Linked DNA regions of Adhaeribacter arboris. The protein of the gene in region 2 interacts with the protein of the main gene of each other region in a pairwise test. Links are inferred from orthologs where the notes say so. Each region holds a gene or a part of one and is shown on either strand. Other genes may lie near its edges.

Region 1 (10,635 bases), 1.4 Mb from region 2 along the record:
TCTACTGCTTCTTCGTCGTACCCGCCGTCTTGTTTAAGTAAAAAGCCGGCAAGGCAGGCCATTACCGCCGAAATAAAACCCGCAAACCATAACAAAGGCAATAAGTCCCGGAACCGGGCGTACTTAGGAAAAACAACTAACCATTGCAAAGCAATGGCCAGCATAAGAATGCCAATGGGCAAATGCACTATTAAAGGGTGTAAGCGACCAAGAAACTGAACTAGGTTTTCTAACATTGGATTAACTAATTGGCTATTTTACAGTTTTAATTTAGAAAAAAAGCAAAACATAAAGGATAATTTACAAAAAATTAATAGAATTAATAAACACTGCTAAGCTTATAGTTTTACCGTTAATTAAAAACTAGTAGTTAGAAGAATAGGAAAGAAGATTTATTATAGAGGAAGAATAAAGTTGATAAAATTAAAAAGACCTGTTCAAACGAATAAACAGGTCTTTTTGTAATTAATGACAAAATAAGATCATCACCAGATTTTTACTCTTTTATCCGGCGCTAAATACAAAGAATCGGTTGGTTTAACGTTAAAAGCGGTATAAAATTCCGGAATATTCCGGACTACCCCATTTACCCGGAATTTCGCCGGCGAGTGCGGATCAGTGGTTACTTGATTTCGGAGGGCTTCTTCCCGGGCTTTGTTTAACCAGCCTTGCGCCCAGCCAATGAATACGCGTTGATTGCCGGTATAACCATCTAATACCGGTGCCGGCTGGCCATTTAAACTAGTGTTGTAAGCTTTTAGAGCAATACTTAAACCACCTAAATCGCCAATGTTTTCGCCGAGCGTAAAGGTACCGTTTACATTTAAATCTTTAAAAACTTTAAAATCGTTGTACTGGGCTACCAGAGCGCTGGTTCGTTTCTTGAACTCCTGCTGGTCTTTTTCGGTCCACCAGTTGCGCATAACGCCGTTTCCGTCAAAAGTACTGCCTTCATCGTCGAAACCATGACCAATTTCATGACCGATAACCGCACCTATTCCGCCGTAATTAACGGCATCTTCCGCGTTCCTATCAAAAAAGGGTGGTTGCAAAATAGCCGCCGGAAAAACAATTTCGTTTAGTGGCGGATTATAATAAGCATTTACCGTTTGCGGGGTCATGCCCCACTCCCCCCGATCTACTGGTTTGCCCAACTTATTTACGTTACGCTTGTATTCAAACTCCGTTGCCCGCATCATATTGCCGTACAAATCGTGTTTCACTACTTTTAAGGTAGAATAATCCCGCCATTTATCGGGGTAGCCAATCTTCGGAGTAAATTTACTTAATTTATCTAAGGCTTGTTTTTTGGTTTCTTCGCTCATCCAATCCAGCTCTTTTATACTCGATTCGTAGGCTTTTAGTAAGTTATTCACGAGTGCCAGCATGCGTTCTTTGGCTTCCGGCGGGAAATGTTTCTTAACGTACACTTTACCTACCATTTCACCTAGGCTACCGTTTACCACATCTACCGCCCGGCGCCATTGCGGTCGTTGCTTTTCGGTACCATAAAGTGTTTTATTATAAAATTCAAAATTTTGCGCATCCAGTTTAGAAGTTAAGTAACTAGCTGAGCTATTAATCAAACTCCATTGCAAATACGTTTTCCAGGTATCCAGTGGGGTCGATTTAATAATATCATTTAAAGCTTTCGTATAGGCTACCTGCGCCACTACAATACTGTCTTGCTTAATGCCCGCCTCTTGCAGCAACGTTTTCCAATCAAAATCCGGCATTAAGGTGTTTAGCTTATCTACCGCAAATTTATTGTAAAGTGCCGGAGTGTTGCGGGTATCTTCTTTCTTCATGTGCTGAGCAGCCATCCGTGTTTCCAGGACCATTATCTGCGCGGCTTTTTCTTTACCGTTCGGAATGCCAGCGAGCTGTAGCATTTTTTCGATGTGTGCTACGTATTTATTGCGAATGTCTTTTGATTTGGCATCCGTTAAAAAGTAATATTCGCGTTCCGGCAAGCCTATCCCGTTTTGCCAGGTAAGAAGCATGTATTGCTTTGGGTTTTTAAAATCTTCGGTAACGTTAATGCTGAAGGGCACCGTATTACCATATTTATTCGCGTAGGCAAAATACTTAGCTAAATCTTGGTAATTGCTAATCGACTCAATTTTCTTGAATTCCTCGTTTAAAGGTTTTAAGCCTACAGAATCCCGCGTTTTCCAATTTAGATAAGCTTCGTAGAAATCACCAATTTTTTGCTCTTCCGTGCCCTCCGCGAATTTACCCGCGGCGGCGCCTTCAATGATGGCTTTTACATCTTCCTGCGCTTTATCGTTTAACATCTGACCAACGCCATACGAAGCTTTATCTGCCGGAATCATGGTTTTCTTCAGCCAAGCCCCATTTACATAGGCCGTGAAATTATTACCAGGAGCCACCGTTGTATCCATATTTTCCCGGATAATACCGGAGCTTAACGGCTGCTCTTTTTTCCCGGACTTATTACAGCTCGTATTAACAAGAGTGGCAAGGGTTATAATGGCAATCCCGAAATAGTTAGTGGTGCGTTTTATCATAGTTTACCTTAGATTGATTGTTTATTTAAAGATTTTAAAAGTGCTCCAGTTTAAAGTTACTTTGTTTGCAACGAAGTAAAAGGTAAAAACAAGAAAGATTTTTTTACTCATACAAGGACTTACATGAAGTTTGTAATTAAAGTATAAGAACTAACGTACTATTAAGCTTTAATAACATAAGTAATTTTACCAAGCACTTAAGTAAAATAGTTGATATGGATTATTACCATTGCAAGCAAGGTATTAGCGCTCGTAGGTTTTAAAATCTAGATAGTTGAAAGAATAATTTGAGCATAATTTAAAAATTTTTAGCTGAAAGGAAATAAAAAAGGGAAGCTGTTATAGCCTCCCTTTTTAAAGATTTAAATACTTAATTATTTTTTAGCCGCGTCCATTTTCTTATTCATGGCTTCGGCATCTTTCGTCCGACCAGTTTGAATATACACTTTCGCTAAGGTTTCCATCGTGCTGGCGTCATTCGGATTCGCTTTATGCGCGGCTTCGAAGTAAGGAATAGCCGCATTAAAGCTTTGCTTGCTATCGGCCGCATATTTAGCTCCGGATTTCTGCTGATTAGCGGCGCTCAACTTACTTAATTTGTTGTTGGTATCGGCTCCTTTGTTGTAATAGTAAACGCCCATGTTAAAGTTAGCGTCGAAGTTAGCCGGATCAATTTTAAGAGCCGATTCATAACTCTGGCGGGCTTTTTCTTTTTCACCGGTTTGATCGTAAAGAGAACCTAATACGTTATATAAATTAGCATTAGTGGGATCTACTTTAACCGCATTTTCTACTTTGGAAATAGCTTCTTTGCCTTTACCCGCCTTAATGTAAGTATTTAGCTCTTCCAACATAAAATCTTTATTATTAGGGAATTGCTTTACCGCATCTGCCAATAAGGCGGCCGTTTCCGTCTCGTTTTTATCTACTTCTTTGGCAAAGTAAATCAAGCGGTTATAAACCATCGGCGTTTTGTGGTTCATGGCCAGTAACTTCTTGTAATTTTCTTTGGCTAACGGGAAATCTTGCTTAGCTTCTGCTGCGTAGGCTGCATAAACATACGCCGTGGTATCTTGCGGACGAATATTCTGCGCCATGGTATACGCTTTTATAGCTTCGTCGTAACGTTTATCGTTATAGGCGTTTACCGCATTGTTAAAAGCTCCGGCGTATAAATTATCTTTTTTAGCTGCTGCCTGCTTGCCCCACTCCCCGTCTTTATCTAGAGCAATGGCTTTGTCATAAGCCTGATACGCTTCTTCTACGGCATTAGGTACTTGTTTGCCAAAAATAGGATTATCAATATAAGCGGCGTAAACTTCTCCTTTGGTAAACCAGGCTTTGGGGTCGTTCGCTGTTTTCTCGTGCACAACAGCTTTATCAATCGAAGTTTTAGCTTTATCTAAGGTCCCGTTTTTCAAAGACAGAATCGCATTAGTAACTTCAGATTTTTGGGCCATTGCCAACTGCATACTCACCAGGGCAACGGTAGTTAACAAAAGTTTTTTCATACAAATAAATTACTCTTTTAGTTTAAGTTAGGGTTTATTAATTAGTTTTCGTTGATTAAGTCCGGATCCGTCAGATCGGGGTTGAGAGATTCATCGGCGGGTAATTCCGACTGATTTAAGACGATTTCGGTTTTATCTTCGTATTCAATTTTGGCTACCGACGAAATTTCATCGCCTTCGTTGATTTTAATTAAACGAACTCCTTGCGTAGCCCGACCAATAACCCGCAAGTCGCTTACTCGCAAACGGATGGTAATACCGGAGCGATTAATAATCATTAAATCATCGGTGTCGGTTACGCCGTGAATTGCTACTAATTGGCCGGTTTTGGGGGTAATATTCAGGGTTTTAACGCCTTTTCCACCCCGGTTGGTAATCCGGTATTCTTCCAGCGGTGAGCGTTTGCCAAAGCCTTTCTCCGAAACTACCAGCAAGTTCATATTCGGATCGCTCAAACAAACCATTCCTACTACTTTGTCTGCTTCGTTGGCTAAGGTTACTCCTCTTACTCCGGCCGCATTCCGGCCCATGGAACGAACTTTATCTTCGTTAAAGCGTACCGCCCGACCAGATTTAAGCGCCAGCACAATATCGTTAGAACCATTGGTTAAGCGTACATCTAATAAACGGTCGCCTTCGTTAATGGTAATCGCATTTATTCCGTTTAAACGAGGACGGGAATAAGCTTCCAAAGGAGTTTTTTTAATGGTACCTTGCTCCGTACAGAAAATCAGGAAATTGTTGAGTATATAATCCGGATTTTTTAAATCGTGCACGTTAATTACGGCGCGTACCTTATCTTCTTTTTCAATATTAATCAGGTTTTGAATAGCACGACCTTTGGCAGTTTTACTACCTTCCGGAATTTCATAAACTTTCAACCAGAATACCTTACCGGATTCGGTGAAAAGCAACATATAATTATGGGTATTGGCAATAAATAAATGCTCCGTAAAATCATCTTGCTTGGAAGCAGCTACTCCCCGGGAACCTACTCCTCCCCGACTCTGGCTACGGTATTCGGTTAAAGCCGTCCGTTTAATGTAACCTTCGTGTGAAATGGTAATTACCATGCTCTCATCCGGAATCATATCTTCCATCGAGAAATCGCTCGATGACATTTCCACGTTGGTGCGGCGCGGATCTCCGTACCGATCCCGAATTTCAGTTAATTCGTCTTTGATTATTTGCATGCGCAGTTCTTCGCTGGCCAGAATTTCTTCTAAACGGGTAATTAACTGCTTAATTTCTTCGTACTCTTTCGTAAGTCTATCTCGTTCCAGACCGGTTAATCGCTGCAACCGCATATCCAGAATAGCTCTTGCTTGGATTTCAGATAATTGGAAACGTTCCATCAAACCAACGCGAGCCACGTCCGGGTCGCGCGACGAACGAATCAAATTAATTACCTCATCCAGATGGTCGAGCGCAATAAGCAAGCCTTCCAGAATATGGGCCCGCTTTCTGGCTTCCCCTAATTCAAACTCTGTCCGGCGAATGACTACTTCGTGGCGGTGTTCCACAAAATAGCGAATTAATTCTTTCAGATTAAGCGTTAGAGGACGCCCGTTAACGAGAGCCACATTATTTACGCCAAAGGAAGACTGTAATTGCGTGTATTTATAGAGGTTATTCAGAACTACATTGGGCATGGCATCGCGTTTCAGGTCGTAAACCACGCGTAAGCCATCGCGGTCCGATTCATCGCGCAAGTCCGAAATACCTTCTATTTTCTTTTCGTTAATTAAAGCGGCCGTTTTTTCAATCATAGCCGCTTTATTTACCATGTAAGGAATCTCTGAAACCACAATTTGTTCTTTCCCGGAGGGAGTGGTTTCGAAGGTAGCTTTCGCCCGTACTATTACGCGCCCTCTTCCGGTTTCATAAGCGGCCCGAACACCTTCATAACCGTAAATTGTACCGCCCGTAGGAAAATCGGGAGCGGTAATGTGCTGCATTAACTCCGCAATAGTAATTTCATGATTATCGATATAGGCGATAATGCCATTCACTACTTCGTTTAAATTGTGCGGAGCCATGTTAGTAGCCATACCCACCGCAATGCCGGAAGTACCGTTTACCAGTAAATTGGGTAATTTGGCCGGCATCACGCTCGGCTCCTTTAAAGAATCGTCAAAATTAGGAATAAAATCTACGGTGTTTTTATCTAAGTCCCCCAGAAGTTCGTCCGCAATCCGCTTTAACCGAGCTTCTGTATACCGCATCGCTGCCGGGAAATCGCCGTCGATGGAACCAAAGTTACCTTGGCCATCTACTAAAGGGTAACGTAAGGACCAATCCTGGGCCATCCGCACCATGGTATCGTACACCGAAGAATCGCCGTGCGGGTGGTATTTACCTAATACTTCGCCAACAATCCTGGCGGATTTTTTATAAGCTTTATTATACGTTACCCCTAATTCCGACATGCCGTATAACACGCGGCGATGTACCGGTTTCAAGCCATCGCGTACATCGGGTAAAGCCCGGGAAACAATTACCGACATGGAGTAGTCGATGTAGGCTCCCCGCATTTCATCTTCAATATTTATTGGTATTATTCTTTCGCCTTCTGTCATTTTTCGTTAAAATGGTAGTATTCTAGTAAGAAACCGTGGCCGGCAAGTTACAGAAAATTTAAGGTTTTTGTCTAGTTTTCTTATTGCTTCTTCCGTTTGTGTTGGGGATTCTCCTTTATATTCCGGGGTATTCCTTGGCCAATATGCGGGTTTTGTCTTTTCCAGATGGGCTGACCCCGATAAATTTTACCGCCGTGGTGGTGTACTTTGCGTACATCGCAGGAAGCAATATGACAAGCCGGTCGGCAACCAAAAAATAAAAAACAAACAACAAGAAATAATCCCAGCCGGTTGGGGAAGAACATGGTAGTTAAATCTGAATACAGGTAAATAAAAGACTTTTTAAAATAACTCAAAACTAAGTAACAATATTTAGATTATCTCTTTCCTGGCTTAAGTATCTGGAAAAAAGCCTAAGCTAGTAACGGTATTTTTTCTGATTTATTTAACAAGAAGCCACTATTATAGAAACAGATAAGAGGATTTTATAATTCAGTTACTACTCTATTTTTAGGATTATAACCTTATCTAAGTAGCATTATACCCAATATAATTCTGGCTAAGAATTATTTCAACTACAAGCAACTATCCCTAAGTTTTCTCCGTGCTGGTACCAAAATATTGCCTGTTTAAACAATATACTCAAAATTCATTATAGCCAATAAAATAAGGCGGGCTAAAGATCATATTCAGCAGAAGCGCTATTTACTTTTTTTAAATATATGAATCAGTTATGGAAAGAAAAGAATTTCTGGCTTTATTAGGTTCGGGGGCCGCCTCGGTAGTTTTTGCGGCTTGCATGGGTGGCTGTTCTAAAAAAGAAGATGACCCTTCTCCCAATAACCCGGGCACCTCCAACAAAAAAGATTTTACTTTAGACTTAAATGCTCCGGCCAACGCTGCCCTGCAAACGAATGGTGGTCACTTGGTTACCAACGAAGTAATCGTAGCCAAAACGAGCGCGGGAAATTATATTGCTGTTGCTTCCGTTTGTACGCACCAAGGAGGGCAAATAACCTTTGAATCTCCGAATAACCAGTTCTATTGCCCGGTACACGGTTCCAAATTTGCCTTAGATGGTAAAGTAGTAAACGGGCCAGCCGCAACCGCACTCAAGCAGTATAAAACTTCTTTAACGGGCACTATGCTCCGGATTTTTGAGTAGATGGTAAGTTGTTTAGAAGTTGTAGGATGTAAACATTTAAAAGTTTATGGATTGTAAACAAGTATTTGCCGCTTTATACAAGTAATCCTTACCCTTGAAACTATCCAATTTTTGAACCTGACAACTTCTAAACTTATTTAATCCCCTGCAGAATCCGGCGGATTTCATTAGCTTCCTGCATGAGCGCATAGCTGCTTTTTTCGTCCTGGTTGTCAATAGTATTTTTAAAATGCTTTAGTATTTCGATATAACTACTCAGAGCTTCGGAAATGTTTTTGCCGTTTTGGGTAAAAATGGGCGCCCACATATCCGGCGAACTTTTTGCCAATCGTACCGTGGAGGAAAAACCACTGCCTGCCATATCAAAAATATTTTGTTCATTTTTCTCTTTTTCCAATACCGTAATTCCAAGCGCAAAAGAACTAATGTGGCTGAGATGCGAAACGTACGCTAAGTGCAAATCATGCGAAGCAGCATCCATGTAACTAATACGCATTTCCAATTTCCGGCACAAATCTTCTATTAAGGTTACAGCGGTAGGATGGCTTTTTTCCTGCTCGCAGATAATCATGGTTTTTTCTTTAAGCAAAGTAGTAAAAGCCGCTTCCGGTCCTGAATATTCGGTACCCGCAATGGGATGTACTGCCACAAATTGATTTCTTTTCGGATGGTTCTGCACCGCCGCGCAAATCAGTTCTTTAGTCGAACCCAAATCAATCACCACCGCGGAGGTGGATACCAAATCCAAAACCCGAGGCAGCAAAGATATAATGGCATTTACCGGCGTGGCTAAAACAATTAAGTTTGATTCCGCCACGGCTATATCCATTGATAAAATTTGCTCTACAATTTTAAGTTCAATGGCTTTTTGCGCGTGCTCCGGATTATTATCTACTCCTACTACCGTTAAATCAGGTAAGATTTCTTTTAAACCTAAAGCAAACGACCCCCCGAGTAAGCCAATTCCTATAATACAAAGTTTCATACTTAATAAAACCGGTAGAGATCCGGCATTAAATTTTTGACCGCCAAATTAAAGCTTTTACCTTTTAATATTATAATTAATAAAGTAACCAAACTATTAGAGGGGAATAAACACGGAATTTAAGCGAACAATGCAAAAAGAGTTCTTAGATACCGTTTTACAATTAAGTATTTTATTATGAGGCTTTTACAGACAAAAATTAGAATAATAATGTTGTTTTAACTTTTACTAAAAAGACATAAAATCAGGCAAGAAAATTGTTACTAAAGCCTTCGTTATTATAGATAACTTAATAATAAATTTACAAACAATTTCGAACCAAAACTTTGCAATTTTAGTATTTTAATTACATTTGCATCGAATTAAAAAAATGGAGAAATATTATTCTTACACGCTCGCCACTTCTACGCTGCCTACCCTTCCGGTAGCGGTGGTTGTTGCGTCTCCATTATTTAGGCCTGCTTGTAGACAGGATTTCCCCGTAAGGGCGTAATCTGTTCTGGGTAACTTACGTGGTAAGCCCTTTTTCAATCCTAAATTTATTGTACAAATTTTAAATCTTTAAGCAGGATTTTTCATTTTTAATTCTTTTTAAATCACCATGATAATGATTGAAGATAAAAAAACTGATGTCCCTCAGGTTAATAATCTTTCTGGGCCAGACGATCAGTTTATAATAAAAGTAGCCACCGCCGAAGATACCGTTTGGGCCCAAACTATCTGCGACGAAATGGAGGCTTCGGCTAAATCACGGGGCACCGGTATTGCCAAACGATCTCCCGAATACATCAAACTAAAAATATTGGAAGGAAAAGCCGTTGTTGCACTCAGCAAAGATGGGGAGTGGGCAGGCTTTTGTTATATTGAAACCTGGGGACACGGCGAATACGTGGCTAATTCCGGTTTAATTGTAGCTCCCCAATTTCGGAAAGAAGGTTTAGCCAAAAGGATCAAGCAAGAAGTTTTTGCCCTTTCCCGTCGGAAATACCCGGAAGCTAAAATATTTGGCTTGACAACCGGTTTGGCGGTAATGAAAATAAATTCGGACCTGGGTTACCGGCCGGTTACCTATTCCGAACTAACCGATGACGAAGAATTCTGGAAAGGTTGCCGCAGTTGCGTAAATTTTGAAATTTTAACGATGAAGGAGCGTAAAAACTGTTTGTGCACCGCTATGCTTTACGATCCGGCGCAGGAAAAAGAACGCAAGCCGAAAAATTTACTCAGCGATATAGAAGACTCCTCAACGGATATTTAATCTAAAAAACGCAAGAGAGCAGCTGATTTAGCTGCTCTCGTCGCATTAGCTCTCTTTAACTTAAATAATTTTAGTTTATACCTCTAACTCTGACTAACAACAAAATAACACGAATGAAAAAAGTAGTTTTAGCTTTCAGCGGCGGTTTAGATACCTCCTATTGCGTAAAATATTTAGCCGAGACCCTGAATCTGGAGATACACGCCGCCATTGTAAATACGGGTGGCTTTAACGAAGCAGAATTAAAGGAAATTGAAAGAAGAGCCTATGCCTTAGGCGTTGAATCATTTGTGGTACTCGACGAAACCGATAATTATTACGAGTCTTGCATTAAATACCTGATTTTTGGGAATGTATTAAAAAATAACACCTATCCTTTATCGGTTAGTGCGGAGCGGGTATCGCAGGCCGTGGCTATTGCTGGTTATTGCAAGCAAGTAGGTGCCGATTACGTGGCGCACGGCAGTACTGGGGCAGGCAACGACCAGGTTCGTTTCGATATGATTTTTAATATTTTAATTCCGGGTGTTCAAATTTTAACCCCCATCCGGGATAATAAACTTTCGCGTCAGGAAGAAATCGATTATCTGAAAAGTAATGGCGTAG
Region 2 (10,412 bases):
TTTAAGATGATGGAATGTTCGAAGTTCAGATCAAAATAAACTGTCCCCACTGCCAGAGCAGCAAGGTAGTAAAAAATGGCAAGAAAAAGAATGGTTCTCAGAACCTTCTATGTCGTAATTGCCAGAAGCAATTTCAGCCAATATATCGCTATAGAGGAGCGGATCCGACTACCAAGCGGTTGATACGGCGTCTTCTGGAAAGAAATAATGGTGTTCGTGACATTGAAAAGTTGCTGGAAGTGAGTAGAAAGTGTGTGCTAAGCAACTTGTGCCGACAGGGGAATGCCCTTAAGATTCAACCAACCCAAAAGCATTATAGATCCGTACAGATCGATGAAGTCTGGAGCTTTGTCGGAAAGCGCAAGAAAGGAAAATACTGGTTGTTGTATGCTTACTGTCCCCAAACAGATGAAGTACTGGCTTATAGTTGTGGCGGCCGAAGCGCTAAAACAGTACGCCAGCTACTCAAAAAGCTAAAAGGAGTGGAAATAGAACAATATTGTACTGATCATTGGAAAGCGTTTGCTCAGGTAATCCCCCCGACAAAGCACACGATAGGAAAAGCTTACACTAAAAACATAGAAGGCGTGAATACTTGCATCAGAGCCAGAAACAGACGGTTCGTCAGAAAAACAACCTGCTTCTCCAAAAAGAAGGAAAACCATTTAGCAAGTCTAAACCTGATGTTTGACTATCGCAATAGACATAAAGCCAAACATCATACTTTGTAGTCCACAACTAAATAAAAAATCTTTAGTACTAAATACAAAGGCCCGAGTGAGATGCTCGGGCCTTGTTAATTTTAGAATTTGCCAATAATAAAAATCACATTCGTTAATTTAAATCTGCCTCGGGTTCCGGACTAGAGGCAGCTTCTATTTCTTCAATCGAAAACGAAGAATCATCCATAGAAAGCGATGCATCATCGTCCATACTTAATTCATCATCCGTTGTCAACTGCGTTTGGAGAACACTCTTCGCATCGGTAGGCTTGAACGCAGGAATAATAACGGCTTGCTGCAAATACTTTTGCAAAGAAAAGCTATCGACCAGTTTTTCGGGGGTTAACTTATAAAATTCCTGGTGCAGATTAAATACTTCGCCGACCTCCTGTTTTTTAATGTAGGCTCCATCTTCGCGCATCACGTAGGTATTCTGGTTATCTTTTAAATTATATTTCAGAATCGTGATGGCTTCTTTTTTCAGTTGATCATCTGCAATCAGAAACAAAGCTTCGATGCGGCGATCAAAACTACGCACCATGATATCGGCGCTGCCGCCCAGTACTTTCGGATCGTTGTTATTATGAAAATAGAATAAACGGGTATGCTCCAGGTACTCGCCCACAATAGACGAAACCGAAATATTTTCGCTCAACGATTTCCGGCCGGGCCGCAAACAGCAAATACCCCGGACAATTAATTTTATGGGTACCCCGGCTTTAGAGGCTTTGTACAATTCGTCAATTATTTCTTTGTCTTCCAGCGAGTTCATTTTCATCACAATGCCGCTGGGTAATCCCCGCCGGGCATTACGCGCCTCGGTGCGAATAAGTTCGGCAATCTGGTGCCGCATGTCTTTCGGAGCCGTAATTAAATACTCATAATCGTTGGGCAGCGAGTGGCCGGTAATTACGTTAAAAAACTCCGAAACGTCGTGGGCATACACCTCATTGGTGGTGAGTAAGCTAATATCGGTGTATAATTTACTCGTTTGTTCGTTGTAATTACCGCTGCCAATGTGTACGTACCGGGTTACCTTTTCTTCTTCCTTGCGGATTATCATCATCATTTTGGTGTGCGTTTTATACTTACTCACCCCATAAATAACAAAGCAGCCGGCTTTTTCCAGACGTTCACCTTCTTTAATGTTTCGTTCTTCGTCGAAACGGGCTTTTACCTCAAACAACACCGATACACTTTTGCCATTTTCGGCGGCTTTCAGTAAAGCGGCCGTTACCCGCGATTGATCGGCTAAACGGTAGATAGTTTGCTTAATTCCCAGTACGTACGGATCTTCGGCCGCTTTTTCGAGTAAATGCACTACCGGCTCAATCGAGTTGTACGGGTGATGCAGCAGCACATCGCGTTCTTTCAAATAATCAAATAAATCTTCGTTCGCATCCGGTGGCAACGAAAAAGGCGGTACCGGCGAAGGCTGCCGGAAAAGTTTATCTTTAAATTGGTTATGCTTAATTATTTGCCATAGTCCTTTCAGGTCAATGAGATTACCCGAGGTGAAAATATTGGCGTTATCTATGTCCCAGCGCTCTTTTAAAGCTTTCATTAGAAAAGGCGAAGAGTTTTTTTCTACTTCCAAGCGTACTACGCGGCCTTTCTTGCGGGTTTTTAATTTTATCTTAATTTCCTGAATAAAATCAGCATCAATATCATCGCTTTCTTCCAGGGTAAAATCACCGTTTCGGGTAATCCGGAATAAATCGACGGATACGATTTCGACGTTGCGGAAAAGTTTCTTGATGCGCCAGCGAATAATTTCCTCAATGGGCACGAATATGATTCTTTCTTTCCGCTGAATTTCGTAAAACCGCGATAAATTAGGTGGAATCTGCACGAAGGTAAGCCGTTGCTGCGATTTATTTTCGTCGTCGGTTTTGGTAATTACCCCAAAAATCAGAATCTGGTTCATGAGCAACGGAAAGCCATGATAATTATCGTACATCATGGGGGTTAAAAGCGGATAAATCGTATTTTTAAAATACTTATCCACTTTCTTTTGTTCCACTTCCGTCAGGCTTTCAATATTACAGATATCAAAGCCATTTTTTTCAAAAAGAGGTTTTAGCTCCTCGTTAAAGGTTAAGTAAGCGTCGTTTACAAACCGGTGCGCCAATTCCAGTAATTTCTTTCGGAACGGTAACTCCCGCAAACCCGAGTAATCTACCCGCTCTTTGCCGTAGTCGATGTAATTGTATAAACTACCTACCCGAATCATGAAAAATTCATCGAGGTTAGAAGAGGTAATTGCCAGAAACTTGAGCCGGTCGAAGATACTTTTAGAGGCATCTTTTACCTGGTCGAGCACCCGGTAATTAAAACGCAGCCAGCTTAAGTCGCGGCTGATGTATTTACTCTTACGGATTTGGTCGGAAATTTTATTCGGATTCATCGTGTGTTTCAACAAGTATGTGTCTGCCCTAGCGGCGTACCCTAGTATTTTATGATACGCGTTTAAAAGCCGGCGGGTTAATGGTGGTACAAAGGTGCTAATTACGAATTTATTCAAAAATTCAGGTAAATAAAAAACAAAAAAGCTTGCCGGAGCAAGCTTTTTCGCAGAACCAGTATAAATAACTAAATACCGCTAAACCCTGGTTTTAAATCAAGTTTACCGTTATAATAACGGTTGTTTTAGCATTTACCATCCATCAGGCATCGATATTGGCATACTTGGCGTTACGTTCAATAAAATCGCGGCGGGGAGCTACTTCGTCGCCCATCAGCATCGAAAATAAATGATCCGCTTCGGCCGCCGACTCAATGGTTACTTGTTTTAAACTCCGGGTCTCGGGGCGCATAGTAGTGGTCCAAAGTTGTTCCGGATTCATTTCTCCCAAACCTTTATAACGTTGTACGCCCACGCTGTCTTCTTTCCCTTTACCTAGTTCCTGAATGGCTTCTATGCGGTCTTGTTCCGTCCAGCAATAACGCTCTTCTTTTCCTTTTTTTACCAAATAAAGCGGCGGCAAGGCAATATAGATATATCCATTGTCGATTAACTCGCGCATATACCGGAAAAAGAACGTTAAAATTAAGGTCCGGATGTGGGAACCGTCAATATCCGCATCCGTCATAATAATAACGCGGTGATAACGCAGTTTCTCCATGTTCAGAGCCTTATGATCTTCGGGGGTGCCAAAAGAAACGCCTAAGGCCGTAATCATGTTCTTAATTTCTTCGTTTTCGTAAATGCGGTGTTCCTGCGCTTTTTCTACGTTTAGAATTTTACCGCGCAAGGGCAGAATAGCCTGAAATTTACGATCACGGCCTTGTTTTGCCGAGCCACCCGCTGAATCACCCTCTACCAGGTAAATTTCGCAGTTAGCGGGTTCCGAGTCGGCGCAGTCGGCCAGTTTACCAGGTAAACCAGTACCCGATAAAACGCTTTTACGCTGCACCATTTCCCGGGCTTTGCGGGCTGCGTACCGAGCTTGGGCCGCTAATACTACTTTTTGAATTATTATACGGGCCTCGCGAGGGTTTTCTTCCAGGAACTGGTTCAGCATTTCGCCTACGGCCGTATCCACAGCGCCCATTACATCGGAGTTACCCAGTTTGGTTTTCGTCTGCCCTTCAAACTGAGGTTCTTGTACTTTTACCGAAATAACGGCCGTTAAACCTTCCCGGAAGTCATCGCCCTGAATATCTACTTTTGCTTTTTCCAGCATTCCGGAACGGTCGGCATATGCTTTTAAAGTACGGGTAAGCGCCCGCCGGAAACCGGCTACGTGGGTACCCCCTTCAATGGTGTTAATGTTGTTTACGTACGAAAAAATATTCTCGGTATAAGAGGAATTATACTGTAAGGCAATCTCGATCGGAATATTATTTTTTTCGCTTTCAACGTAAATCGGTTCCGGAATCAGATTCTCGCGGGTTTCTTCTAAATAAGCCACAAACTCCCGCAGCCCACCTTCGGAGTAAAACGATTCGGCTAAGGGTTTGCCATCCGCGTCTAGCTCCCGTAAATCTTTCAGGTTAATGCGAATGCCTTTATTTAAAAAAGAAAGCTCGCGTAAGCGGCTGGCAATGGTATCGTATTTATATTCGGTAGTAGTGAAAATGCTATCGTCCGGCTTAAATTGTACGGTGGTACCATGGTCTTCGGTTTCGCCAATTTCCCGCACCTCGTACTGCGGAATACCTATTTTATAGGCTTGTTCGTATTTTTTACCGTTGCGGCAAACGGTTACTTTTAAATCCGTGGAAAGCGCATTTACGCAGGATACCCCCACCCCGTGTAAACCACCCGATACCTTGTAACTGTCTTTATCAAATTTACCACCAGCGTGCAGCACGGTCATAACCACTTCTAAAGCCGAGCGGCCTTCTTTCTGGTGAAAGTCCGTGGGAATACCCCGGCCATTGTCTGAAACAGTGATGGAATTATCGGTATTAATGGCTACATCAATGGTATCGCAGTAACCGGCCAAAGCCTCATCAATACTATTATCCACTACCTCCCAAACTAAATGATGAAGACCTTTTATACCAATATCGCCAATATACATGGCCGGCCGTTTGCGGACAGCTTCTAAACCTTCTAAAACTTGTATACTATCTGCCGAGTATTCGGAAACTTTTCTTTCTTGAACTTCACTCATATGTATGTTTTATTCAGTCTGTCTTTAATCGGTAAAGATACCTTTTTTATTTGGGTTTTACCAGAGTTAAAGCGGACGGATTTCTATAACTTTCATAATATAACAAATATTTCTTTAAAAAAATTTATATAAATCAAGGTATTACTTTATAAACCCTTCATTCTTTTTTAAATTTTTATAAATGCGTTTAAAATGGCCCCTGCTAGTTTTTTGAATCCATAATTTCTGATTCATCGGGGTAGCCAAACAGTAAAAATTTACAGCCTTGCTTATCTAATATATTTGCTTTCTTTTAAAAGCTTATTCAAATCACTACTTAATAAACGCTCCTCTTACTTCATCCGAAAAGATAATACCTGTTTTGTAGTTTTAATAAAACCATTTACTCTTCTTAATTTTTAGTTAAGCACCCGGTATAACAAAAAATTTAGCGAGCAGCTTTTTTTTTATACTACCAGATGAATATATCCTCGATTAAACACTTTTCCATTTTATTTTGATATAAAGTCTACGCCACAAACAAGCTCTTACAACAAAATTATTAAGCATACAAGCTATTTAGCTTCAAAATTTAAGCTCATATTAAAATTTATTTATAAATTCTTCTTAAAAGGCTTTCATTTTACAGATATTTCTAAAATATTTGCGTAAATACTTTCATAAACACCCAAAATTTATCATCCATTTAAATGTAATTTCCGTGAAAGAACGTTTATCTAAATTACCCTTCTTAATTTTAATAGCTATTAGCATTTTAGGACTAATTTTTTCTGAAATACCTACAAAACCGATGTCTACGGACGGAATTATTGCCGGAGATGTAGCTTGGATGTTGGGAGCAGCTGGTTTGGTTTTACTCATGACGCCCGGATTGGCTTTGTTTTACGGTGGTATGGTAAGCGCCAAAAACATGATCTCTACCATGCTGCAAAGCTTTATTTGCATGGGTATCATTAGTGTATTGTGGGTAGTGGTAGGTTTTAGTTTAGCGTTCGGCGATTCTATCGGCGGGCTTATTGGTGATCCCCGGACCTACTTTATGTTCCGCGGTATTTTGGAAAGTAAACCCTGGACTTTAGCCAGTACTATTCCGCTGGTATTATTCGCTTTTTTTCAATTGAAATTTGCGGTTATTGCGCCGGCTCTTATTACCGGCTCTTTCTCGGAACGAATTCGTTTTACTTCGTACATTCTGTTTGTTTGCTTATTCAGCATGTTTATTTACGCTCCCATTGCCCATTGGACCTGGCACCCGGATGGCATTTTGTTTAAAATGGGCGTATTAGATTTTGCGGGTGGCACGGTAGTTCATATTTCCGCGGGTTGTGCCGCATTGGCTGCGGCTCTTTACTTAGGTCAGCGTAAAACCGGGGAATTGCATACCACGCCAGCTAACATTCCTTACGTATTACTTGGTACCGGTTTGCTTTGGTTCGGTTGGTTTGGCTTTAACGCGGGTTCAGCGGTGGGAGCTAATATTCTGGCGGCCATTGCTCTGGCAACCACCAACACGGCCGCCGCTTCCGCAGGTTTTGCCTGGATATTATTTGATGCCGTAAAAGGTAAAAAACCTTCGGCTTTGGGTTTTTGCATTGGTTCGGTGGTAGGTTTAGTAGCTATTACCCCGGCGGCTGGATTTGTTACCATTCCAAACAGCATTTTTATTGGTACTGCCGCCAGTCTTATTAGCAATATGGTAGTAGCCTGGCGGGCAAAATCTTCCATCGATGATACTTTGGATGTGTTTCCTTGTCATGGCGTGGGCGCTATTGTGGGTACGCTCTTAACTGGTGTTTTTGCGCATCAAGCCATTAATCCGGCCAACACTACCGGCAACGGTTTGCTGTACGGCGAAACTAAATTATTCCTGATGCACTTAGCCGCACTAGGCATTGTGATTGGGTTCTCTTTCTTTGGCTCATTAATTCTTTTAAAAATCACTGATTTGATATCGCCACTGGGAGTAACCCGCGAAGAAGAAATGGCGGGATTAGATTTAACCCAACACGGTGAACAAGTGCTGGTGACAGTTTAATTGCAGCGGCAGTTTCTGGGCAGGCATTTGCTTATGTGCTTTCCTGTTTCACAAAATTTTAAACTACAATGGCCGGTAATCTAAATTACCGGCCATTGTAGTTTTAGCGAATTCTCTTATTCCAATTTCAAAGAAAAGATTACGTAGTTGTCGTCGGGTAATTAATTCTAGTTCCGGTTCAAAATGCCTTAATTATTTATGAAATATAAACGGGTAAAAAATTCATCGGAATACCTCCTGTAAAACCTTGCTAGTATTTGTTTTAGAAAAATTAAGAATTTAGATAATTGCTTTTTACCGCTTCTAAAACAGATTACTCGTAAGAGTAGCCGATTTTATTTTGTTTCTTATAAAAATATGTTTGCTAATGTGCGGGTGAATAAGCAATTTGAAACGTAACTGATTTCCTCTCCCAAAAACATGAAAAAGTATACAAAACTAGTAAGCTGGTGGTTCCTCATTTGCGTGTTGCTTTTGGGAAGTTGCCAGCAAGATGATTCAGACAATAACGTAACGCCCGAACCCGACGGCAGTGAGCTTTTTGTATCCGCCGATGTAAAGAGCACTATTTCTAAAACCATTTTGCAAGGCTATGCCCTTACCGCCGGATACGGTCGGTTCTTGCCGGCTATTAAGTACGACGTTACTTTTTACAAATTTACCTACAAAACTACTTACAAAGATAATCCGATAGAAGTATCGGGTTTATTGGCCATCCCGCAAAATACGCCCAATCCGCCGGCTATCGTTAGCGCCCAGCACGGCACCATGTTCGCCGATGCCGATGCGCCTTCTAATTTTCCGGCCAGTTTTACGGGCTTCGAGTTATTTGCGGCAGCGGGATACATTACGCTTATTCCGGATTTTATCGGCTACGGGGTTTCTCAAAACACGTTCCATCCTTACTACGATCAGAAGTACTCGGCCTTAACGGTGGTAGATATGTTGAAAGCGGCAAAATGGTATTTAAAAGACGCCAATATAGCGGCTAACAATAACTTATTTTTAGTGGGTTATTCCGAAGGCGGCTACGTAACTATGGCGGCCCAGAAGGAAATTGAAACGAATCCCGCGCATAAATTAACCTTAACGGCCGTAGCTGCCGGAGCCGGCGGCTACGATTTAACCGGCATGTTGTCGGGTATTGCCACCACTACCACTTACGTTAATCCGTCATTCCTGGCTTTTATTATTCAGGCTTACAATACTACTTACGACTGGAAACGACCTTTAACTGATTTTTTTCAGGAACCTTATGCTACTAATATTCCAACTTTATTCGATGGCACCAAGGAAATTGACGCCATTAACCAAGGTCTTACTACCAGTCCGGCCGCCTTATTTAATCCCACTTTTTACGCCAACTTGCAGAATCCTACCGGCGAACAAGCCTTAAAAAAAGCTTTAACCGATAACAGCTTCCTGGATTGGGTACCGAAAAGCCCGACCCGCTTGTATCACGGCACCGCCGACGAATCCGTTTTTTACTCCACTTCTGAAAGTACCTATAACCGGTTTAAAGCGGCCGGAGCCACCAATGTAGAGTTTTTCCCGATTGAAGGCGGCATGCACCGCACCAGCATCGAACCCATGATGACCAATGCGCTACCCTGGATAGAGTCGTTAAATAAGTAATTTTTTAGAATTTAATTTACCTGAGTAAAGATTTTGGAGAGTAAGCGTTTGATAACTCTGGTAAAAATCAGTTCGGTATTTTTCAGAACAGGGTTATTGTTTATTCTACTATTTTTACTGGCTTTACAAGGTGCCAACGGTCACGAAATGCGGCTAAAGGAAAGAGAGATTACCTTGATAAGTGGATTATTGTTAACGTTGTTACTTATTCAGTTTTATCCCGCCATAAAGAATGCTACTCGCAAAAAACAATTAAAAATTGTCTTAATTTGTCTGCTTTTGCTTGCTATTACCTTTTTAATTAAAATTTTAAGGGAGTTCGCAAGGGTAGATTACGAAGTTATTATTGTTGAAGGATTAGTTTTAGGTATACTAATTCTGCTTATTCTTGCCGGATTAATTTTAATTTACGGTTTGATTAAGCTTTATACTTAGATCAAAGAACCCTAGTATCTTACCCGTTCATAAATTTGTGAAAGAGAATGTTGAAGAATTTTTTGTTAGCTATCATTTTAGTTTTATCCACTTTTCAGTTAGTTCAGGCACAAAAGAATAAACCTATTGATAAGGCAGCAACCCGGCAAACCAAAGCTTTATACAAAAATCTGCAGAAACTTTCGAAAAAACATACTTTATTTGGTCACCAGCACGCCACCGAATACGGGCATGGGTGGATGGGCGAGCCTGATCGTTCGGACGTAAAATCAGTTTCGGGTTCGCATCCGGCGGTAGTTGGGGTAGACTTTAGCGGTTTTTCCGGACGACCGCCGGCGGTTATTCAAACGGCCAAAGAGCGGGTTAGAAAAACCGTTGTAGATACCTATAACCGGGGAGGCGTTATTACAGCGGCCTGGCATTTTTCCAATCCAGTGTCGCCGGGAGGTTTTAACTGGGTCGATACCGTATCGAAACCAGCCGTGCGGTATATTATTCCCGGCGGGGAAGCGCACGCGCAGTACAAAGAAATTCTGCGGGGGATTGGCGAGTGGGCGCACACAATAAAAGGTGCCGATGGTAAACTAGTACCCATAATTTTCCGGCCTTACCACGAGTTTGATGGCGGTTGGTTTTGGTGGGGAAAACCCCATGCTTCGCGCGAAGAATTTATTTCTTTATGGCGGTTTACCGTTTCGTATTTACGCGACAGCTTACAGGTGCATAACTTTATTTACGCTTTTTCGCCGGATAATAAATTCCGGACCGAAACCCAATACCTCGAACGCTACCCCGGGGATGAATGGGTAGATATGGTAGGCGTAGACAATTACGGCGACATGGGGCGCAACCGCTTTGCGCCGGATACGGCCGCTTTAAAGTTAAAAGTAGTATCGGATTACGCGCAGAAAGCCGGCAAATTAGCGGCCTTCACCGAAACCGGCCTGGAATCTATTCCGGATT

Evidence for each region.
Region 1: the proteins of gyrB (region 2) and gyrA interact in binary tests that used the Escherichia coli proteins (3 or more experiments, as listed by UniProt). The link is inferred for Adhaeribacter arboris from one-to-one orthologs.

The regions. Positions count from the first base shown.
Region 1 is NZ_PYFT01000001.1:1,006,726-1,017,360, reverse strand. What follows is about bases 3,853-6,966. They hold gyrA (DNA gyrase subunit A), read right to left. Parts: upstream 6,622-6,966; coding sequence 4,084-6,621; downstream 3,853-4,083. Other genes in these bases: AHMF7605_RS04320 (hypothetical protein), read right to left, coding at 6,702-6,926; AHMF7605_RS04330 (tetratricopeptide repeat protein), read right to left, coding at 3,853-4,042. Outside these bases: AHMF7605_RS04340 (c-type cytochrome domain-containing protein), read right to left, coding at 1-236; AHMF7605_RS04335 (M13 family metallopeptidase), read right to left, coding at 486-2,531; more of AHMF7605_RS04330, read right to left, coding at 2,906-3,852; AHMF7605_RS04315 (QcrA and Rieske domain-containing protein), read left to right, coding at 7,355-7,786; AHMF7605_RS04310 (prephenate dehydrogenase), read right to left, coding at 7,920-8,771; AHMF7605_RS04305 (GNAT family N-acetyltransferase), read left to right, coding at 9,379-10,029; AHMF7605_RS04300 (argininosuccinate synthase), read left to right, coding at 10,143-10,635. UniProt on the Escherichia coli protein: A type II topoisomerase that negatively supercoils closed circular double-stranded (ds) DNA in an ATP-dependent manner to maintain chromosomes in an underwound state.
Region 2 is NZ_PYFT01000001.1:2,454,739-2,465,150, forward strand. What follows is about bases 2,867-5,757. They hold gyrB (DNA topoisomerase (ATP-hydrolyzing) subunit B), read right to left. Parts: upstream 5,345-5,757; coding sequence 3,389-5,344; downstream 2,867-3,388. Other genes in these bases: ppk1 (polyphosphate kinase 1), read right to left, coding at 2,867-3,129. In the rest of the region: AHMF7605_RS10015 (IS1 family transposase), read left to right, coding at 15-731; more of ppk1, read right to left, coding at 835-2,866; AHMF7605_RS10030 (ammonium transporter), read left to right, coding at 6,135-7,379; AHMF7605_RS10035 (alpha/beta hydrolase family protein), read left to right, coding at 7,800-9,014; AHMF7605_RS10040 (hypothetical protein), read left to right, coding at 9,162-9,449; AHMF7605_RS10045 (glycoside hydrolase family 26 protein), read left to right, coding at 9,497-10,412. UniProt on the Escherichia coli protein: DNA gyrase negatively supercoils closed circular double-stranded DNA in an ATP-dependent manner to maintain chromosomes in an underwound state.